DNA from 4 places in the Kumtagia sp. genome. Region 4 is predicted to be linked to each of the others. Evidence: riboswitches for the same ligand, from Rfam matches in the RefSeq annotation. Region 4 holds a riboswitch; each other region holds the start of a gene.

Region 1 (4,204 bases), on a different contig from region 4:
CGCGAAGACCCGCCACCACGACGGCAAGCGCGAATAGAACTTCGCTCCGGCGTGGGCCTTAGGATTCAGATATTCTCGGGATTTTTCAGACGAACGAGCTCGGGTAAGATCGTCTTCTTCAGGGAGGACGGACATATGAGCCTGCGCGGAAGCTGTCACTGCAAGGCGACGGTGTTCGAAGTGACGGAGGCCCCGACCACGGTCACGCGCTGCACCTGTTCGCTGTGCTCGAAACGCGGCGCGCTCTGGGCCTATTACCAGCCGCCGCAGTTCCGGCTGCTGACGCCGCGCGAAAATGTCGCGACCTATCAGTGGGGCTCCAGGACCATAAAACACCATTTCTGTCCGGTCTGCGGCTGCGGCACCTTCACCGACACGCCTGATTTCACCAGCGGCGAGCCGGACTTCGACAACCCGCGCGTCAGCATCAATGCGCGCCTGCTCGACGATTTCGACCTCGACGCCGTCGAGGTTGTGGTGATCGACGGCAAGAACCTCTGGTAGCAGGCCGGCCGGTTCCGGATTTCGCCGCAATTCATGCTAAAAGGACGAGAAGGGATTCGTGCCGGCCGCCGGCCGGTTTGTGAGGGATTTATATCAGCATGAAGAGCAAGATCGTCGCCGTCGTGGCCGCCGCCGCGTTGCTTGGGGCCTGCACCACCGACCCTTATACCGGCGAGCAGAAGATCTCGAATACGGCGGGCGGCGCGGCGCTGGGCGCCGGCCTCGGCGCGCTGGCCGGCATGGCCGTCGGCGGCAGCAGGGTGGCGCAGCGCAACGCGGTGCTGATCGGCGCGGGCGTCGGCGCGCTGGCCGGCGGCGCCATCGGCGCCACCATGGACAAGAACGAGTCGGAACTGCGCGCGCAGCTCCAGGGCACCGGCGTCAGCGTCACCCGCGTCGGCGACCAGGTCATCCTCAACATGCCCTCCGACATCACATTCGGCATCGATCAGGATGCGATCAGACCGAATTTCTACCCGGTGCTGAATTCCGTCGCGATCGTGCTCAAGCGTTACCGGCAGACCATTGTCGACGTCTACGGCCATACCGATTCGACCGGCAGCGACAGCCACAATTTCGACCTGTCGCAGCGCCGCGCGCTGGCCGTCGCCAACTATCTCGGCGCCCAGGGCGTCGACGAACGCCGCTTCGCCGTCACCGGCTTCGGCAAGACCAGGCCGATCGCCTCCAATGCCACCGACTCGGGCAGGGCGCAGAACCGGCGCGTCGAGATCCAGATCTCGCCGCTCACCGAATAGCGTTCAAGCCCGTCCACCCGGAGAAGTTCCAGAAAGCTGACTGTTTCGGCAGATGCACCAGGCGTGCGTCTGCCGATCACGTCATGGCGTGTCCGCCGCCGCATCCGGAGGGTGCGCTTTCCGCCCGCGGCAGCCGGAAGCTGTGGAGGCGGACGCCTCCTCCCGGAGATCGCCTTGACGAGGCGGTGTCGCCGGCACTAAGTGTCGCGCGACGGTTCCCCAAAGGCATGACCCAGGGGATCAAAAGGGAAGCCGGTGTGAAACCGGCGCTGCCCCCGCAACTGTAAGCGGATGCCGATCGTCCTTGCGGTGCCGGAAGGCACCGGGCCACTGCGACTACCGCGGGAAGGCCGATGGTCGGAGACAATCCGCGAGCCAGGAGACCTGCCGTCGCAATTTGGTCCAATGTCCGGGCGGGGATGCCCGAGAAAGGATAATTGATGGCGTGCATCTTTTTGCCGTGCGGCGGTTCGACCGGCCGCGTCCATTTCTTCACACCCTGATTCTTCGAGCCAGTCTCGTCGCGTTTTTGCCGCATCGCGAGGCGCCGTCCATTGCGCGCCGGCTGCCGGCGCTCCCTCCCGATTTCCAGAAAGGTCATGTCATGCTGAAAAAGACCCTCCATCTGTCGCTGCTCGCCGCCGCGTCCATCGTCTGGACGCTGCCGGCCTCCGCCGAAGGCACCGCCTATCCGCTGACGCTGCAGAATTGCGGCCGCGAGATCACCATCGAGCATGCGCCGGAGCGCGTGGTCTCGATCGGGCAGAGCACCACGGAAATCCTCTACCTGCTCGGGCTGGTCGACAAGGTCGCCGGCACTGCTGTGTGGATCGGCCCGGTCATCGCCGGCTACGAGGAGGTCAACGCCAAGGTCGAGCGGCTGGCCGACAACGATCCGAGCTTCGAGAGCGTCGTCGGCAGGAAGCCGGATCTGGTGACGGCGCAGTTCCAGTGGCATGTCGGGCCGGAAGGCATCGTCGCCAAGCCGGAGCAGTTCGAGGAGCTGAAGATCCCGGTCTACACGTCGCCGGCCGACTGCGCCGGCAAGGACAATTCCGGCGGCGGCGACGGCGTGCGCACGGAAAAATTCACGATGGATCTCATCTACCGCGAGATCACCGAACTCGCGCAGATATTCGACGTGCAGGACAAGGGCGAGAAACTGGTCGCCGAACTCAAGGCGCGCGAGGAAGCCGCCAGGCGGAAGATCGCCTCGCTTGAGGGAAAGCTGTCGGCCGTCTTCTGGTTCTCCAGCGCCGAGCTCGACATCGACCCCTATGTCGCCGGCAGGAACGGCGCGCCGGGCTACATCATGTCGACGCTCGGCATCAGAAACGTGATCGAGAGCGACGAAGAGTGGCCGACGGTCGGCTGGGAGACGATCGCGAAGGCCAATCCATCGGTGATCGTCGCCGGCAAGATGGAACGCCGCCGCTTTCCCGCCGACGACCACGAGGTCAAGCTCAATTTCCTGAAGTCCGACCCGGTCACCAGCCTGATGCCGGCGGTCACCGGCGGCCACGTCGTCGTCATGGACGCGCAGGCCATGAACCCGACGATCCGCACCATCGAGGGGATCGAGACACTGGCCGAGGCCCTGGAGAAGGCCGGGATCGCCCAGTGAGGCGTCCTGCAGCGACGGCGCGGCTGGGCTTCGTTCTCGCCGCGCCCCTGATCCTGGTGACGGCGCTTGCCCTGGGGGCGGCGATCGGCGAGACGTCCATCGACCTGGACGTCGTCGCCAAATCGGTCGCCAACCGCCTCTGGGACGCCGGTTATGCCGTCGACCCGATCGATGAGGGCATCGTCTGGAACTATCGCCTCAGCCGGGCGATCGTCGCCTGCTGCTGCGGCGTGGCGCTCGCCCTCAGCGGGGTCGTGCTGCAGGCGCTGCTGCGCAATGCGCTGGCCGATCCCTACATCCTCGGCATCTCGGCCGGCGCGTCGACCGGGGCCGTGGCGGTCGCAATCCTCGGCTTCGGCGCCGGCATGCTGTCCCTGTCGCTCGGCGCTTTCGTCGGCGCGCTGGTGGCATTCGGGCTGATCACGCTTCTGGCGCTGCGTGCCGGAAGCGGTCCCGGCGCGATCATTCTGGCCGGCGTCGCCGGCTCGCAACTGTTCAACGCGATCACCTCGCTGATCGTGACGCGCTCGGCCAATGCCGAACAGGCGCGCGGCATCATGTACTGGCTGCTCGGAAACCTGTCGGGCGTGCGCTGGGACGATGCCTGGCTGGCAGTGCCCGCCGCCCTGCTGGGGCTGCTGGTCTGCCTGTTTCACGCCCGCGCCCTCGACGCCTTCACTTTCGGAGCGGAATCGGCCGCGTCGCTGGGCATTTCGGTGCGGCGCGTGCAGGCGGTGCTGATCTCGGTCGCGGCGCTGATGACGGCGGTGATGGTCAGCATCGTCGGCTCGATCGGTTTCGTCGGGCTGGTGATCCCGCATGCGGCGCGGCTTCTGGTAGGCGTCCGCCACGGCGTGCTGCTGCCGGTGTCGGCGCTGACCGGCGCCGTCTTCATGGTCGTCGCGGATGTCGTCTCGCGCACCATCATTCCCGGCCAGGTCGTGCCGATAGGGGTGATCACCGCGCTGGTCGGGGCGCCGGCCTTCGCCCTCATCCTCATTCGCGGGAGGCATGCGCAATGACCATCCAGGCGCGCGGTGTCGTGTGGCGGGCAGGCGGGCGGCCGATCATCGACGAGATCGCGCTCGACGTCGTCGAGCACGAGTTCCTCGGCATCGTCGGACCGAACGGGTCGGGCAAGACCAGCCTGATGGCGCTGATGTCGGGCCTGCGGGCGCCGCATGCCGGCACCGTGGCGCTGGCCGGACGCAGCCTGCGCCATTTCACCCGCCGCGAGATCGCGCGCCGCATCGCATTCGTCGAGCAGCAGGCGGAGACGGCCGAGCGCATCACCGCGCGGCAGGCCGTCGAGCTCGGG
Region 2 (4,204 bases), on a different contig from region 4:
GGTGATCCGGTTGCAGGCAAGCATCAGTCTCGTCGCAGGTGAAGCGCGACGCCCTGTCCCCCTCTCTTTCCTGTGTCGGGTCGTCTCGGACGCCGTCCGGCTCGCCGGCTGGATGGCAGGCGCAGGGCGGACGAGCCGCCGCGCTGCCGGCCACCTTGCGCAAAAAACGCAGCATCATGCCGCCCGCTCCCATGAGGGGAACGGATCGGGCAGGTCGCGCCAGCGGGCCGGCATGAAGCCGGTTTCGGCGACGAGGCAGGCGTCCAGCTCCGCCCTGATCGCCTTCTCGTCCATCGGGTCGCAGCCAATGAAGACGATCTCCTGGCGCCGGTCGCCCCATACCGGATCGAGATAGGGCCGCATCGCGGCGCGCCATTCGGGATGGTCGGGCCATTGGTCCTTCGGCACGGCGGCCCACCACAGTCCGCGCTTGCCCGTCCGCACCAGCGCGCCGGCCTGGCTGAGCTCGCCGACATGGTGCGGACGGGTCGCCAGCCAGAAAAAACCCTTGGCGCGCACCACCCCCGGCCAGGGCCGGTTGACGAAAGCCTTCAGCCTCACTGGGTCGAAAGGCCGGCGTGCGCGGTAGACGAAGGAGCGGATGCCGTATTCCTCCGTCTCCGGGACGTGGTCGCCGAAACCGTTCAGCTCCTTGAACCACAGCGGATGCTGCTGCGCCTTTTCGAGGTCGAAGCGGCCAGTGTCGAGCACCTGATCGAGCCCGACTCTGCCGAAATCGGTTTCGACCAGCGCGGCGTCCGGGTTGAGCGCGCGGACGATCTTGCGCGCAAGGTCGAGATCGTGCGGGGCGGCTTCCGAGACCTTGTTGAGCACGATCACGTCGGCGAATTCGATCTGCTCCACCAGAAGATCGACCAGCGCGCGGTCGTCCCCGGCGCCGGCCGTCTCGCCGCGATCGCGCAGAAAATCCTGCGAGGAGTAGTCCTTGAGCAGGCTCGCCGCGTCGACGACCGTGACCATCGTGTCGAGCCGGGCGACGTCCGACAGGCTGTCGCCGTTGTCGTCGCGGAAATCGAAGGTGGTGGCGACCGGCAGAGGCTCGGCGATTCCTGTGCCCTCGATCAGCAGATAGTCGAAGCGGTCTTGCTCGCACAGCCGGCGCACCTCCTTCAAAAGGTCGTCGCGCAGCGTGCAGCAGATGCAGCCATTGGTCATCTCCACCAGCTGCTCTTCCGTGCGCGAAAGATTCGCGCCGCCGTCGCGCACCAGCGCGGCGTCGATGTTCACCTCGCTCATGTCGTTGACGATGACGGCGACGCGCCGGCCTTCGCGGTTGTTGAGCACGTGGTTGAGCAGCGTCGTCTTGCCGGCGCCGAGGAAGCCGGAGAGGACGGTGACGGGAAGGCGTTTCGTCGGCTTGGCTGCGTCGGGCATGTTTTTGGGATCCGTTCGGAGCTGGGGGATGCATCCGGCCCGAGTGCCCGGGCCGGATGCGGACGATCGCTTGGGAGGAACGACCATTCGTCCCGGCGAGGTATTCGCATTCGCCGGAATAGTAACGTAATAACATAACAAATCGGGAGAGCAAGCCCGCCATTTCGCCGGCGTCGCTGGAGACGCAGCCGAAGTCGCATTCTCGCGGGACGCCGGCCGCGCCCTCTGGTCTGATGATCCCCGTTCAAGGTGCCCTTCGGCGACAGGCCGCAGGGAGAATTGGGAAGCCGGTTTGATGCCGGCGCTGCCCCCGCAACGGTATCGAAGTTTTTCGTCTCGACGGGAGACCACTGGGCAAAGGCCCGGGAAGGTGTCGGGACGGGCCTGCCAAGGCCAGCTTCGGAGCCCGGAAACCAGCCTTGAAGCATCGGAACCCGACTGATCGCGGTGGGCGGTCAAGAGGCGGAAGCGCTCGGCCGGTCGCAACCCGACTGCCGTCGCCGATCCTCCTTCATCACCACCAGTTCAGTCCTTGCACCGTGAGGACAGGACATGGACGCACGCACCGAAATGCTGAGGATGATCCGACGCCGTCGCGACGGCTTCAGCCTGGAGCAGCCCTTCTACATCGACCCGGACTTCTTCAGGCTGGACATGGAGCTGGTCTGGTATCGCGACTGGCTGTTCGTCGGCCACGACTGCGAGATCGCCAAGCCGGGCAGCTTCTTCACCGTGCAGGTCGGCGACTATCCGGTGGTGATCGTGCGTGACCGCGAGGGGCGCATCCGCGCCTTCCACAATTCCTGCCGCCATCGCGGCAGCCGCGTCTGCAACGCCGAGCGCGGCATGTCGGCGCGGCTCGTCTGCCCCTACCACCAGTGGACCTACGACCTCGACGGAAAACTGCTGTTCGCGCGCCAGATGGCCGAGGGTTTCGACAAGGGCGCTTTCGGCCTCAAGCCGGTCGCCTGCGAAAGCGTCGGCGGCTACGTCTTCATCTGCCTCGCCGACGAGCCTGCCGATTTTGCGCCGTTCCGGGCGCTGATGCAGCCCTATTTCGCGCCGCACCGGCTGACCGAGGCGAAGATCGCCCACGAATCGACCATCGTCGAAAAAGGCAATTGGAAGCTCGTCTGGGAGAACAACCGCGAGTGCTATCACTGCGCCGGCAACCATCCGGAGCTGTGCAAGACCTTTCCGGAAGCCCCGACGGTCACCGGCGTCAACGGCGCCGAGAGCGACCCGGAGATGCTGGATCATTGGGCGAAATGCGAGGCGGCCGGCCTGCCGGCGCGCTTCCGCATCGACGCCGCCGGTCAGTACCGGGCCACCCGCGCGCCGCTGCTGCGCGACGCCGTCAGCTACACCATGACCGGCAAGCGGGCGGTGAGGAAGAGCCTGTCCGCGCAGGTGGCGGTCGAGCGCATCGGCACGCTGATGCTCTATCACTACCCGACGACCTGGAACCACATTCTCGGCGACCACGCCGTCACCTTCCGGGTGCTGCCGATCAACGCCACGGAAACGGCGGTCACCACCAAATGGCTGGTGCACAAGGACGCGGTCGAGGGCGTCGACTACGACCTGGCCGAACTCATCCATGTGTGGACCGAGACCAACGACCAGGACCGCCGCATCGTCGAGGAGAACGCCTTCGGCATCAAATCGCCGGCCTACGAGCCGGGGCCGTATTCCGAGCTGCACGAGGGCGGCGTCATCCAGTTCGTCGACTGGTACGCGCGCTTCATCGAGCCGCGGCTGGCCGAGGGCGGCAAGCCGGCGCTGCGCAGCGTCGCCTGACGGGAGGGGGAGATGAACGCCATGACCGATCTCGGCCTCTACCGCCACCTCGACGAGATGGCGCCGTGGAACGACCGGCTGCAGGTGCTGGAGGTGGTCGCCGTCACCGACGAGGCGCCGGACGTCAAGACCTTCACCTTCCGCTCCGACGCGCAGACCTGGTTCCGCTACAAGCCCGGCCAGTTCGTGACGCTGGAGCTGCCGGCGCCGGACGGCCCGCTGATGCGCACCTATACGCTGTCGTCGTCGCCGTCGCGGCCGTTCTCGATCGCCGTCACGGTCAAGGCGCAGGCGGGCAGCGTCGGCACGCGCTGGATGTTCGACCATTTCCTCCCCGGCATGCGCGTCAGGGCCTTCGGTCCCGTCGGGGATTTTTCGCACCACAACCATCCGGCGGCGAAATATCTGTTCATCTCAGCCGGCTCTGGCGTCACCCCGATGATGTCGATGCTGCGCTGGCTGAACGACTGCGCCCCATGGACCGACGTCGCCTTCGTCAACTGCGCCAGGCGGCCGGAGGAGATCATTTTTCGGAAGGAGCTGGAGCTGCTCGGCGGCCGCATGCCGGGCCTGTCGCTCGGCTTCCTCATCGAGGAGCGCTCCAGCCGCGAGAGCTGGTTCGGCCATATGGGCCGCATCGACGCGGTGCGGCTGCCGCTGCTTTCGCCCGACTTCCGCGAGCGCGAGGTGTTCTGCTGCGGCCCCGAGCCGTTCATGCGCGCGGTGCGCGACATGCTGGAAGCCGCCGGCTTCGACATGGCCCGCTATCATCAGGAGAGTTTTGGCGCGCCACCGGTCGAAGCCCTGCCGGCGCCCTTCGCCGACACGGCCGAAGGCGCTTCGGAAGGCGAGGCGGGGGCCTCGATACCCGTCCGCTTCAGCGTCTCCGGGGTGGAGGGCCGGTGCCTGTCCGGCCAGACGGTGCTGCAGGCAGCCCGCGCCGCCGGCGTGCGCATCGCCGCCGCCTGCGAGTTTGGCCTGTGTGGCACCTGCCGGGTCAGGAAGGTGT
Region 3 (4,204 bases), on a different contig from region 4:
GCATCAGCACGCCGGCCAGGTGCGGCCGGGCGCGCAGCCCGCGCTGGTTGATCTCGCAGACGGCCGCGTCCTCCTCGAGCACGGTGGTACCGAAGGCGACGATGTTGTCGAGGTCGGCACCGGGCTCTTCGAGCGCTTCCGGCAGGAACAGCCATTCGGCGGTGAGCTCGGTCAGTTCCGGGCCGAGCGGCACCAGCCGCACCGTGCGCACATAGTCGACATGGCCGACGACGAACATGGACGGCAGGTTCATGGCATAGCTCTGGCCGGCGGTGCGCTCGCGCTCCGACAGCCCTGCGAAGGTGTGGCGCAGCGCCCGCCCGTCATGCGACCAGGTCTCGGCGCCGGCGCGCAGGCCCCCGGCATATTGCGGCTCGTCATTGTCGGCATGCAGCGCCCATTGCGGATCGTCATGGCGCGCCATCAGCCCGCGGCCGTAGATCGGCACCAGCGCCGACAGGTGCTTGTGCACGCCGGGGCAGTGCAGGCATTCGTTGAAGTTCTCCCAGAATATCTTCCAGTTGCAGGCCATCACCTTGGTGAAGACATGGCCGGTCACCAGACCTTCCAGCGGCCAGTTGGTCAAATCGCCCGAATCGCGGTCGAATGCGGAAGCGGCCGTGCCGGCGGGCTCGGGCGAGAGATTGACGAAGACGAAGCCGCGCCACAGCGACAGCGCCACCGGGTAGAGCGGATAGTCGGCCTTGTCGAAGCCTTCGGGCAGCGACTTCGACGGCACGCGCACCAGATCGCCGCGCAGCGAATAGGACCAGGCGTGGTAGGGACAGGTGAGCAGCCGCGCCTTGAGCCGACCTTCGCTTCCGCGGCAGAGCTGCGAGCCGCGGTGGCGGCAGGTGTTGTGGAAGGCCTGCAACTCGCCGTGCTCGTCGCGCAGCACCAGCACCTGCTGCGAGCCGATGGTGAAGACCCGGTAGGCAAGCGGCTGCGACAGGTCAGCTTCGCGGCAGACCATTATCCAGTCGCGGTACCAGATCGCTTCGAGGTCGCGCTGGTATTCCGCGGGGTCCCAGTAGGCGGAGGACGGCAGGGTCGGCTCGGCCGACGGCAGGCCGTTGTAAGGATCGCTCTTCACCGATTCAGGGGTCATCGCGCACTCCATTTGCATGAGCGGACACTTCGCATCGGGCTTTGTCAACCGTGCCGGGGCGACTTGCTTTTCCAGGCAGCGCCGGGCGATTGTGCCGCGAAGGGCGCCAGGGTGTCCTATCGCGGAGTACGGTCGCATGAAGCCCCGCTTGATGGCGTTGACCGAGGAAATGGTGGCGCGCTGCCACCGAGATATCGCCGATTCCGGTCAGGAGCCGGGCCTCGGCTATCTCGACGAGGACGACTATGCGCAACTCCTCGGTGCCACGATGGCGGAGCGGCCGGCCGGACCGCTGTGGCTGTTCGCCTATGGCTCGCTGATCTGGAAGCCGGAGATCGAGCATGTGGAGGAGTGCGTCGCCACCGCGCGCGGTTATCACCGCGCCTTCTGCATTCACCAGACCCGCTGGCGCGGCACGCTGGAGCAGCCGGGATTGATGATGGGTCTCATGCCCGGCGGCCAATGCGGAGGCGTCGCCTTCAGGCTGCCGGATGGCGATCCGGCGGAGATGGTCTCCAGGCTGATCCGCCGCGAGATGACCGCAAAGCCTTCCACCTACCTGCCGACCTGGCTGAAGCTCCATACCGCCGGCGGGCCGCTTGCCGCGCTTGGCTTCGCCGTCAACCCGAAGGGCCGGACGTTTGCCGGCAAGCGAAGCGACGCGGAAGTGGCGCGCATCCTGGCCCGGGCCTGCGGCCATCTCGGCTCCGGCGCCGACTATCTGTTCCACACCGTGCGCAACCTCGAAACGCGCGGCATCCATGACCGCCGCCTGTGGCGGCTGCAGGAGTTGGTGGCAGCCGAACTCGCGGCCGTCCGATAGCGATTCCGCGACCGGGCCGGCTGTGCGATGTCGGATTCGGATTTGCAGCGGCGCTGGTTTGCGCCTATTGTCGCGGCCGTCGTCGGTTCCGCGAGGAACCAAAAGGGAATGCGGTGCGGGCGTCTCGCCCAAGGCCGCGGCTGCCCCCGCAACTGTAAGCGGCGAGCCTACCCCGAATGCCACTGAGGCTTTTGTCTCGGGAAGGCGGGGCAAGGCGAGAACCCGCGAGCCAGGAGACCTGCCGGCGACATTCGTGCATCAAGGGCCCTCGGGTGGAGGGCGGAAGGGACTTGCAAATGAATACGGTTTCGACTTCGCTGGGCGTTCCGGTCTCGGCTTCCTCGCGCGCCATTCAGCTCGCGCTTGCCGGGTTTCTCGGCATCTTCATCGTCGGCTTCGTCGGCTTCTCGCATATGGAGGCGGCGCACAACGCGGCGCATGACTACCGTCACTCGATGGCCTTTCCCTGCCACTGACGGGAGCGTGACATGACCTTTCTTCGCAACGTCGTGCTGGTCGCGGCGGCGGCAGGGCTTTTGGCAAGCCTCGTCATGACCGCGCTCCAGGCCTATTCCACCGTGCCGCTGATCCTGAAGGCGGAAACCTTCGAGAGCGCCGGCGAGGTCACAGGCCACGATCACGGCGCGCCCGCTGCTGCGGAAGCTACCGGCACCGAAGCCGTGCCGGCCGCCGCCGAGGCGCATTCCCATGGCGAGGAGGCGTGGGCTCCGGCCGACGGTTTCGAGCGCTTCTTCTTCAACTTCCTTGCAAACGTGCTGAGCGGCATCGGCTTCGCGCTGATCCTGGTGGCCGCGTCGGAGTTCGCCGGCGGCATTTCGGGCTGGCGCTCGGGAATTCTCTGGGGCTTTGCCGGCTTCGCCGTGTTCACATTGGCGCCCGGCCTTGGCCTGCCGCCGGAACTGCCGGCCATGCCGGCGGCCGATCTCGCCGCGCGCCAGGTCTGGTGGATCGGCACGGTGTTGGCGACGGCGGCCGGCCTCGCCCTGATCGCCTTTCGCGGCACGGTCGCGCTGTCGATCCTCGGCGTGGCGCTGATCGTCGCCCCGCATGTCATCGGCGCGCCGCAGCCGGAAAGCCACGATTCACCCATTCCCGCCGACCTGCACCACCAGTTCGTGGTCGCCACCACGGTGACCAACCTGATCTTCTGGGCGCTGCTCGGCGGCCTGGTCGGCGCCGTGCGCTCGCGCTTTTTCGGCTCGGCCAGTGAGGCGCGCGGCCAGCTTGCCTGAACGCGGCCGGCTGACCTTCGTCCTCGGCGGGGCGCGCTCCGGCAAGAGCAGCCACGCCGAGGCGCGGGTCACGGCGCTTCCGGCGCCGTGGACCTATATCGCCACGGCGCAGGCCTTCGACGACGAGATGGCGGAGCGCATCGCGCGGCACCGCGCCCGCCGCGAGGCCGGATGGGAAACGGTCGACGCGCCGCTCGATCTGGCCGGAGCCCTCGAGGCGGTTACGGATGGGCGGCCCGTGCTGGTCGACTGCCTGACGCTGTGGCTGTCGAACCATATGCTCGCCGATCATGACGTCGAGGGCGAAAGCCGCCGCCTGGCGGACCTGCTGGCGCGGCCCCGCGGCCCCTGGTTCGTCGTCTCCAACGAGGTCGGCCTCGGCATCGTGCCGGACAACGCGCTCGCCCGGCGCTTTCGCGATGCGGCCGGGCGGCTCAATCAGAAGGTGGCAGCCGTGGCCGACGAGGTGCTGTTCATGGCGGCCGGGCTGCCGATGCGGGTGAAGTGAGATGAAGGCGATCGACGACGCGCAGGCCGAGCGCCACAAGGCCAAGATGACCAAGCGCAAGGCCGTTCAGGACGCGGAGGTCGCGACCAAGACGGTCGAGAAGGGGCTGCTCATCGTCAACACCGGGCCGGGCAAGGGCAAGACCACGGCCGCCTTCGGTCTGGCGTTGCGCATGCTGGGCCACGGCCGCCGCGTCGGCATCGTGCAATTCGTCAAGGGCGCCTGGCACACCGGCGAGCGGGCCGCTTTCGCGGCCTTCGGCGACAAGGTGGTGTGGCATTCGATGGGCGAAGGCTTCACCTGGGAAACGCAGGATCTTCGGCGCGATGTGACAGCGGCCGAAGCCGCCTGGGCGAAGGCACGGGAACTCATGGCCGATCCGACGATCGGCCTCGTCGTGCTCGACGAACTCAACATCGCACTGCGCTACGATTATCTCGATCTCGACTCGGTCGTCGCGGCGCTTAAGGCGCGGCGCGGCGGGCTGCATGTGGTGGTGACCGGCCGCAACG
Region 4 (4,204 bases):
GGCCGTCGTCGAGCAGGCCTATGCGGCGCCGGCGCCCCGCCCGCGCGCCGACATCGACGCTATGCAGACGGCCTCCGTCGAGCCGGAGGGCTGGGTCATTCAGGTGGCCTCCTCGCCGAGCAAGGTGGAAGCGACCGCCATGCTCGAAACGACGGCGCGCAAGGCTCCGTCCGTGCTCGCCTCGACGTCCGGCTACACCGTTCCCTTCTACAAGGACGGCGTCACCTACCACCGCGTCCGCTTCGCCGGCTTCGACACCAAGGCGGCCGCCTGGAAGGCCTGCGGGCAGCTCAAGAAGCAGAACATCGGCTGCTACGCCGTCCAGAACTGAGAACACGTATTTCCGAAGTTGTAGTTCGTATCGGGAGAGTTAGTGGTGATTGGCGAGAAGGACATCCTTGGCTTCGTTGATCCGCGCCGCGAGGAACGACGTCCCGCCGAGGTCGGGGTGCAGGCGCTGCATCAGGCGGCGATGCGCCTTGCGGATATCCGCCGGGGAGGCCCCCGCTTCAAGACCAAGGATCTTGTAGGCCTCCTGCTTAGTCATGGCGCCCGCACGTGGCGCAGCTCGCTCCCCGTCGCCGTCGTCCGCCTTCGCGTTTTCGCGCCAGATGGGAAAGCGGCCGTCAAGATACGTCTCCAGTAGCTGGCGGCTCTCCGGATCGTCGGCGAGGTCGTCCCGCAGATCCCGGAGCTCGCGCAGCGTCATGCTGCTCAGCATGCGCTGCTCGTGACGGCCGGCAAGCACCAGACCGTCGAGCGCCCCGCTGTCGTGGTCCAGTTCCATTTCGAGCGCGGCGGTGCGGACGTTGGAGCGTTTGCCGGGGCTTTTCGGCTTTCGCCCGGCCTGCACCCGCGCCGCGCCGTACCATGCCAGAGCCGCCGAGATCAGAAAGCCGCCGATCCCCGACCGCCCGACCAGCAGCAGCACCAGGCCGAAGACCCCGAGCACGATCGGACCGGCGGTGCGCAGCGTGCGCGCCAGCTTGGCGGCGTCCGATTTCAGGAAGCCGGTCACGGCGGCCAGGGCGACCAGCAGGACCAGCAGGCCGCCGATCACATAGCTCATCCTTCACCCCGCATGTGTTCGATCAGCAATCTGTCCTCCGGCCGGTTGCGCGCCTCCAGCGCCTTCAACCCGCCGGTCGCGAATACAGCCACCGAGGACAGCAGCTTTGCAAGCGTCGCGGCAGCGGTCCGGTCGAAGCGGAACCAGGCGCCCTTCGACAGCCGGGCCATTTCCTTGAACGCCTTTTCGGCGGCGGGATCGCGCCCCTCCTGGAACACGAAGACCGGCACGCCGAGCAGGCCGAGCCGCCCGGCCTGCTCGGCGAGCCCGTCGATCTCCTCCTCCATCGCGTCGCCGATATAGACCAGCGCATCCACCTTGCGGCGCGCCGTCTCCTTGAGGGCGTGGGCGAGGATCTTGCCGATCTGGGTGTGGCCGGCGCGGCAGTCGATCCTGGTCATGAGATCCTTGAGCGATCCGGTGTCGCGCACGAAGCGCGAGGCGCGGCATTCGCCGAAACCGCGGAAATAGGCGAGCTGGACCTCGAGCCCGCCGCTGTTGCCGACGGCGTCGAACATCTCGCCCTGCAGCCGGCAGGCCATGTCCCAAGTCGGCTGCCGGCTCATCGTGGCGTCGAGCGCCAGCACCAGCCGCCCGCCGGCATCCGTCTTGGCCTGCGCCATCGACCGCGCCAGCCGCACGAAATCGTCGATCTCGCGCGAACCGGAGCGGTCGAGCGATCTGTCCGAGCGGACCGGTGTGCCGTTTTTACCCATCACCCCTAAAAAATGTGTCGAGCCGGCGTGGCTTGCAAGCCCGATAACGTCGGCCGGCACCATGCGGAACGGCAATGCGATGCCGGCGCCCCGGCGGTGCGTTGACAGGCTCCGCCGCCGGAGCGTAAACCACGGGCGACGGTTCCCTTCCCGGCAATGGGAAGGGCTAAGAGGGAATGCGGTCAGGCCGTCCGGCCGAATCCGCAGCTGTCCCCGCAACTGTAGGCGGCAAGCCCGCGCCGAAAGCCACTGGAGCGATCCGGGAAGGCGGCTGAGGGCGACAACCCGCGAGCCAGGAGACCTGCCGTCGGAATCGCAATCCCACTGTCCGGCGGGTGACCCGGACGAGGAGCCGTATGACGTGACCATCGGACCGTTTCTGTCGCAGGACGCCGCCACGCCGGTCGAGGGCGTGACGCTCGTCGTCTGCTCGTCCTGCCGCGACGCCACCGGCTCGGACGCCCGGCCCCGCGCCGGCGAGTTGCTCGGCAACCAGGTCCGCGAAACGGCGCGAGGCACCGGCGTAGCCGTGCGCCAGGCCGAATGCCTCGGCAACTGCAAGCGCCGCCTCAGCGCCGCGCTGCTGCGCGACGGCTGCTGGAGCTACGTGTTCGGCGACCTGACGGAGGACGACGCGCCCGACCTCGTCGCCGGCGCCCTGCTCTTCGCGACGTCGACCGACGGCCTGCTGCCCTGGCGCGGCCGCCCCGATTGCCTCAAGCGCGGGCTGGTCGCCCGCATCCCGCCCCTTGCCATCCTCGAGGACCCTTCATGACCGCTTCGCTCAACCGCGTCCCCTGCACCGTCGTCACCGGCTTCCTCGGCGCCGGCAAGACGACGATGATCCGCCACATCCTGGAAAACGCCGGCGGACGGCGACTGGCGCTGATCGTCAACGAGTTCGGCGACGTCGGCATCGACGGCGAGATTTTGAAGGGCTGCGGCGTCGAGGCCTGCCCGGAGGAAAACATCATCGAGTTGGCGAACGGTTGCCTGTGCTGCACCGTGGCCGACGATTTCGTGCCGGCGCTCGACCGGATTCTGGCGATGGAACCGAAGGTCGACCACATCATCATCGAGACCTCCGGCCTGGCCTTGCCGAAGCCGCTGGTGCAGGCCTTCCAATGGCCAAGCGTCAAGAGCCGCGTGACCGTCGACGGCGTCGTCGCCGTGGTCGACGGCCCGGCGCTCGCCGCCGGCAAGGTCGCCTCCGACATGGACGCGCTCGCCGCGCAGCGCGCCGCCGACGGGACGCTCGACCACGACGACCCGGTCGAGGAGGTGTTCGAGGACCAGGTCGCCTGCGCCGACCTCGTCATCCTGTCGAAGAGCGATCTCATGAACGCCGAAGCGACCGCCGCCGCCCGCAACCTGATCGACGCGCATCTTTCGCGTGCCGTGAAGGTCGTGCCGACGGCCGAGGGCCGTGTCGATCCGTCCGTGCTGCTCGGCCTTGGCCTGGCCGTCGAGGACGACATCGAGAATCGAAAAACCCATCACGACGACGAGCTCGACCACGAGCACGACGATTTCGATTCCTTCATCGTCGAGCTGCCGGGGGTGACCGACCCGGACGATCTCGCCGGGCGCATCGCCGCCGCCGCCGAGAGCGAGAACGTGCTGCGCTTGAAGGGTTTCGTCGCCGTCGACGGCAAGCCGCTCAGGCTGCTCGTCCAGGCGGTCGGCCCGCGCGTCAACCACTATTACGATCGCGCCTGGACCGCCGCCGACGACCGCCGCTCGCGCCTGGTGGTGATCGGGTTGAAGGGGCTGGACCGGAATGCGGTTGAGAAGATTCTGGCGGGCTGACGGAATGCCGCGTTCCTTCGCACCCCCCTCTGTCCTGAGCTTGTCGAATGGGCCGGACATGTCCGGTCCATTCGACAAGCTCAGGACAGAGGGGGGTGTGGAGGAGTACGGACCGCCGCTGTGGCAAACGGCCGGCTTGGTCTAGGACTGCGCCATGCACATCCTGCCCACGACATCCGCATCGCTCGACGACCTGATCGAGCCGGTCGACCTGGCGCAACAGCCGGCGGACATCGTGGCGCTGTCCTTCACCGACAGCGACCTGGCTGCCATCGCGGCGGCGTGGAAGCGCGACGAGGCCGCCCTGCCCTCGATGCGGCTCGCAGCACTCCGCGACCTTCGCCACCCCATGTCGGTCGATCTCTGGCTGGACAAGGTCGCGGCGCACGCCAAAGTGATTCTGATACGCATCCTCGGCGGCTACGACTGGTGGCGCTACGGCTGCGACCAGGTCGCCGCGCTGGCGCGGGCCAAAAATGTCCGACTCGCGCTGCTGCCCGGCGAATGCCGGGAACAGGACGAGCGGCTGGTCGAGTGTTCCACCCTGCCACGCGGGGAACTCGACGCGCTGCTCGCCTTCTTCCGCGAAGGCGGACCGGACAATATGGAC

Evidence for each region. A riboswitch is a leader RNA that binds a small molecule or an ion and turns the genes downstream of it on or off. The one in region 4 is predicted to bind cobalamin.
Region 1: it holds a riboswitch for cobalamin, as region 4 does, so the genes downstream of both, AC5JDC_RS04170 (ABC transporter substrate-binding protein) here and AC5JDC_RS13575 (DUF1636 family protein) in region 4, are expected to answer to the same signal.
Region 2: it holds a riboswitch for cobalamin, as region 4 does, so the genes downstream of both, AC5JDC_RS03890 (aromatic ring-hydroxylating oxygenase subunit alpha) here and AC5JDC_RS13575 (DUF1636 family protein) in region 4, are expected to answer to the same signal.
Region 3: it holds a riboswitch for cobalamin, as region 4 does, so the genes downstream of both, AC5JDC_RS20940 (CbtB domain-containing protein) here and AC5JDC_RS13575 (DUF1636 family protein) in region 4, are expected to answer to the same signal.

Annotation. Positions count from the first base shown of each region.
Region 1 covers NZ_JCACER010000009.1:110,123-114,326, forward strand. Annotated here, with positions in the region: gene AC5JDC_RS04155 (hypothetical protein) at 1-37, shown strand, start outside; gene AC5JDC_RS04160 (GFA family protein) at 136-504, shown strand; gene AC5JDC_RS04165 (YiaD family glycine zipper/OmpA-like lipoprotein) at 603-1,262, shown strand; cobalamin riboswitch at 1,458-1,668, shown strand; partial or broken gene AC5JDC_RS04170 (ABC transporter substrate-binding protein) at 1,945-2,886, shown strand; gene AC5JDC_RS04175 (FecCD family ABC transporter permease) at 2,883-3,908, shown strand; gene AC5JDC_RS04180 (ABC transporter ATP-binding protein) at 3,905-4,204, shown strand, end outside.
Region 2 covers NZ_JCACER010000009.1:52,694-56,897, forward strand. Annotated here, with positions in the region: gene zigA (zinc metallochaperone GTPase ZigA) at 175-1,395, opposite strand; cobalamin riboswitch at 1,626-1,831, shown strand; gene AC5JDC_RS03890 (aromatic ring-hydroxylating oxygenase subunit alpha) at 1,948-3,195, shown strand; gene AC5JDC_RS03895 (FAD-binding oxidoreductase) at 3,217-4,204, shown strand, end outside.
Region 3 covers NZ_JCACER010000076.1:233,086-237,289, reverse strand. Annotated here, with positions in the region: gene AC5JDC_RS20950 (aromatic ring-hydroxylating oxygenase subunit alpha) at 1-1,108, opposite strand, end outside; gene AC5JDC_RS20945 (gamma-glutamylcyclotransferase) at 1,245-1,931, shown strand; cobalamin riboswitch at 1,998-2,191, shown strand; gene AC5JDC_RS20940 (CbtB domain-containing protein) at 2,228-2,407, shown strand; gene AC5JDC_RS20935 (CbtA family protein) at 2,420-3,184, shown strand; gene cobU (bifunctional adenosylcobinamide kinase/adenosylcobinamide-phosphate guanylyltransferase) at 3,177-3,692, shown strand; gene cobO (cob(I)yrinic acid a,c-diamide adenosyltransferase) at 3,694-4,204, shown strand, end outside.
Region 4 covers NZ_JCACER010000036.1:24,554-28,757, forward strand. Annotated here, with positions in the region: gene AC5JDC_RS13560 (serine hydrolase) at 1-331, shown strand, start outside; gene AC5JDC_RS13565 (DnaJ domain-containing protein) at 371-1,069, opposite strand; gene AC5JDC_RS13570 (VWA domain-containing protein) at 1,066-1,785, opposite strand; cobalamin riboswitch at 1,908-2,108, shown strand; gene AC5JDC_RS13575 (DUF1636 family protein) at 2,147-2,560, shown strand; gene cobW (cobalamin biosynthesis protein CobW) at 2,557-3,594, shown strand; gene AC5JDC_RS13585 (cobaltochelatase subunit CobN) at 3,749-4,204, shown strand, end outside.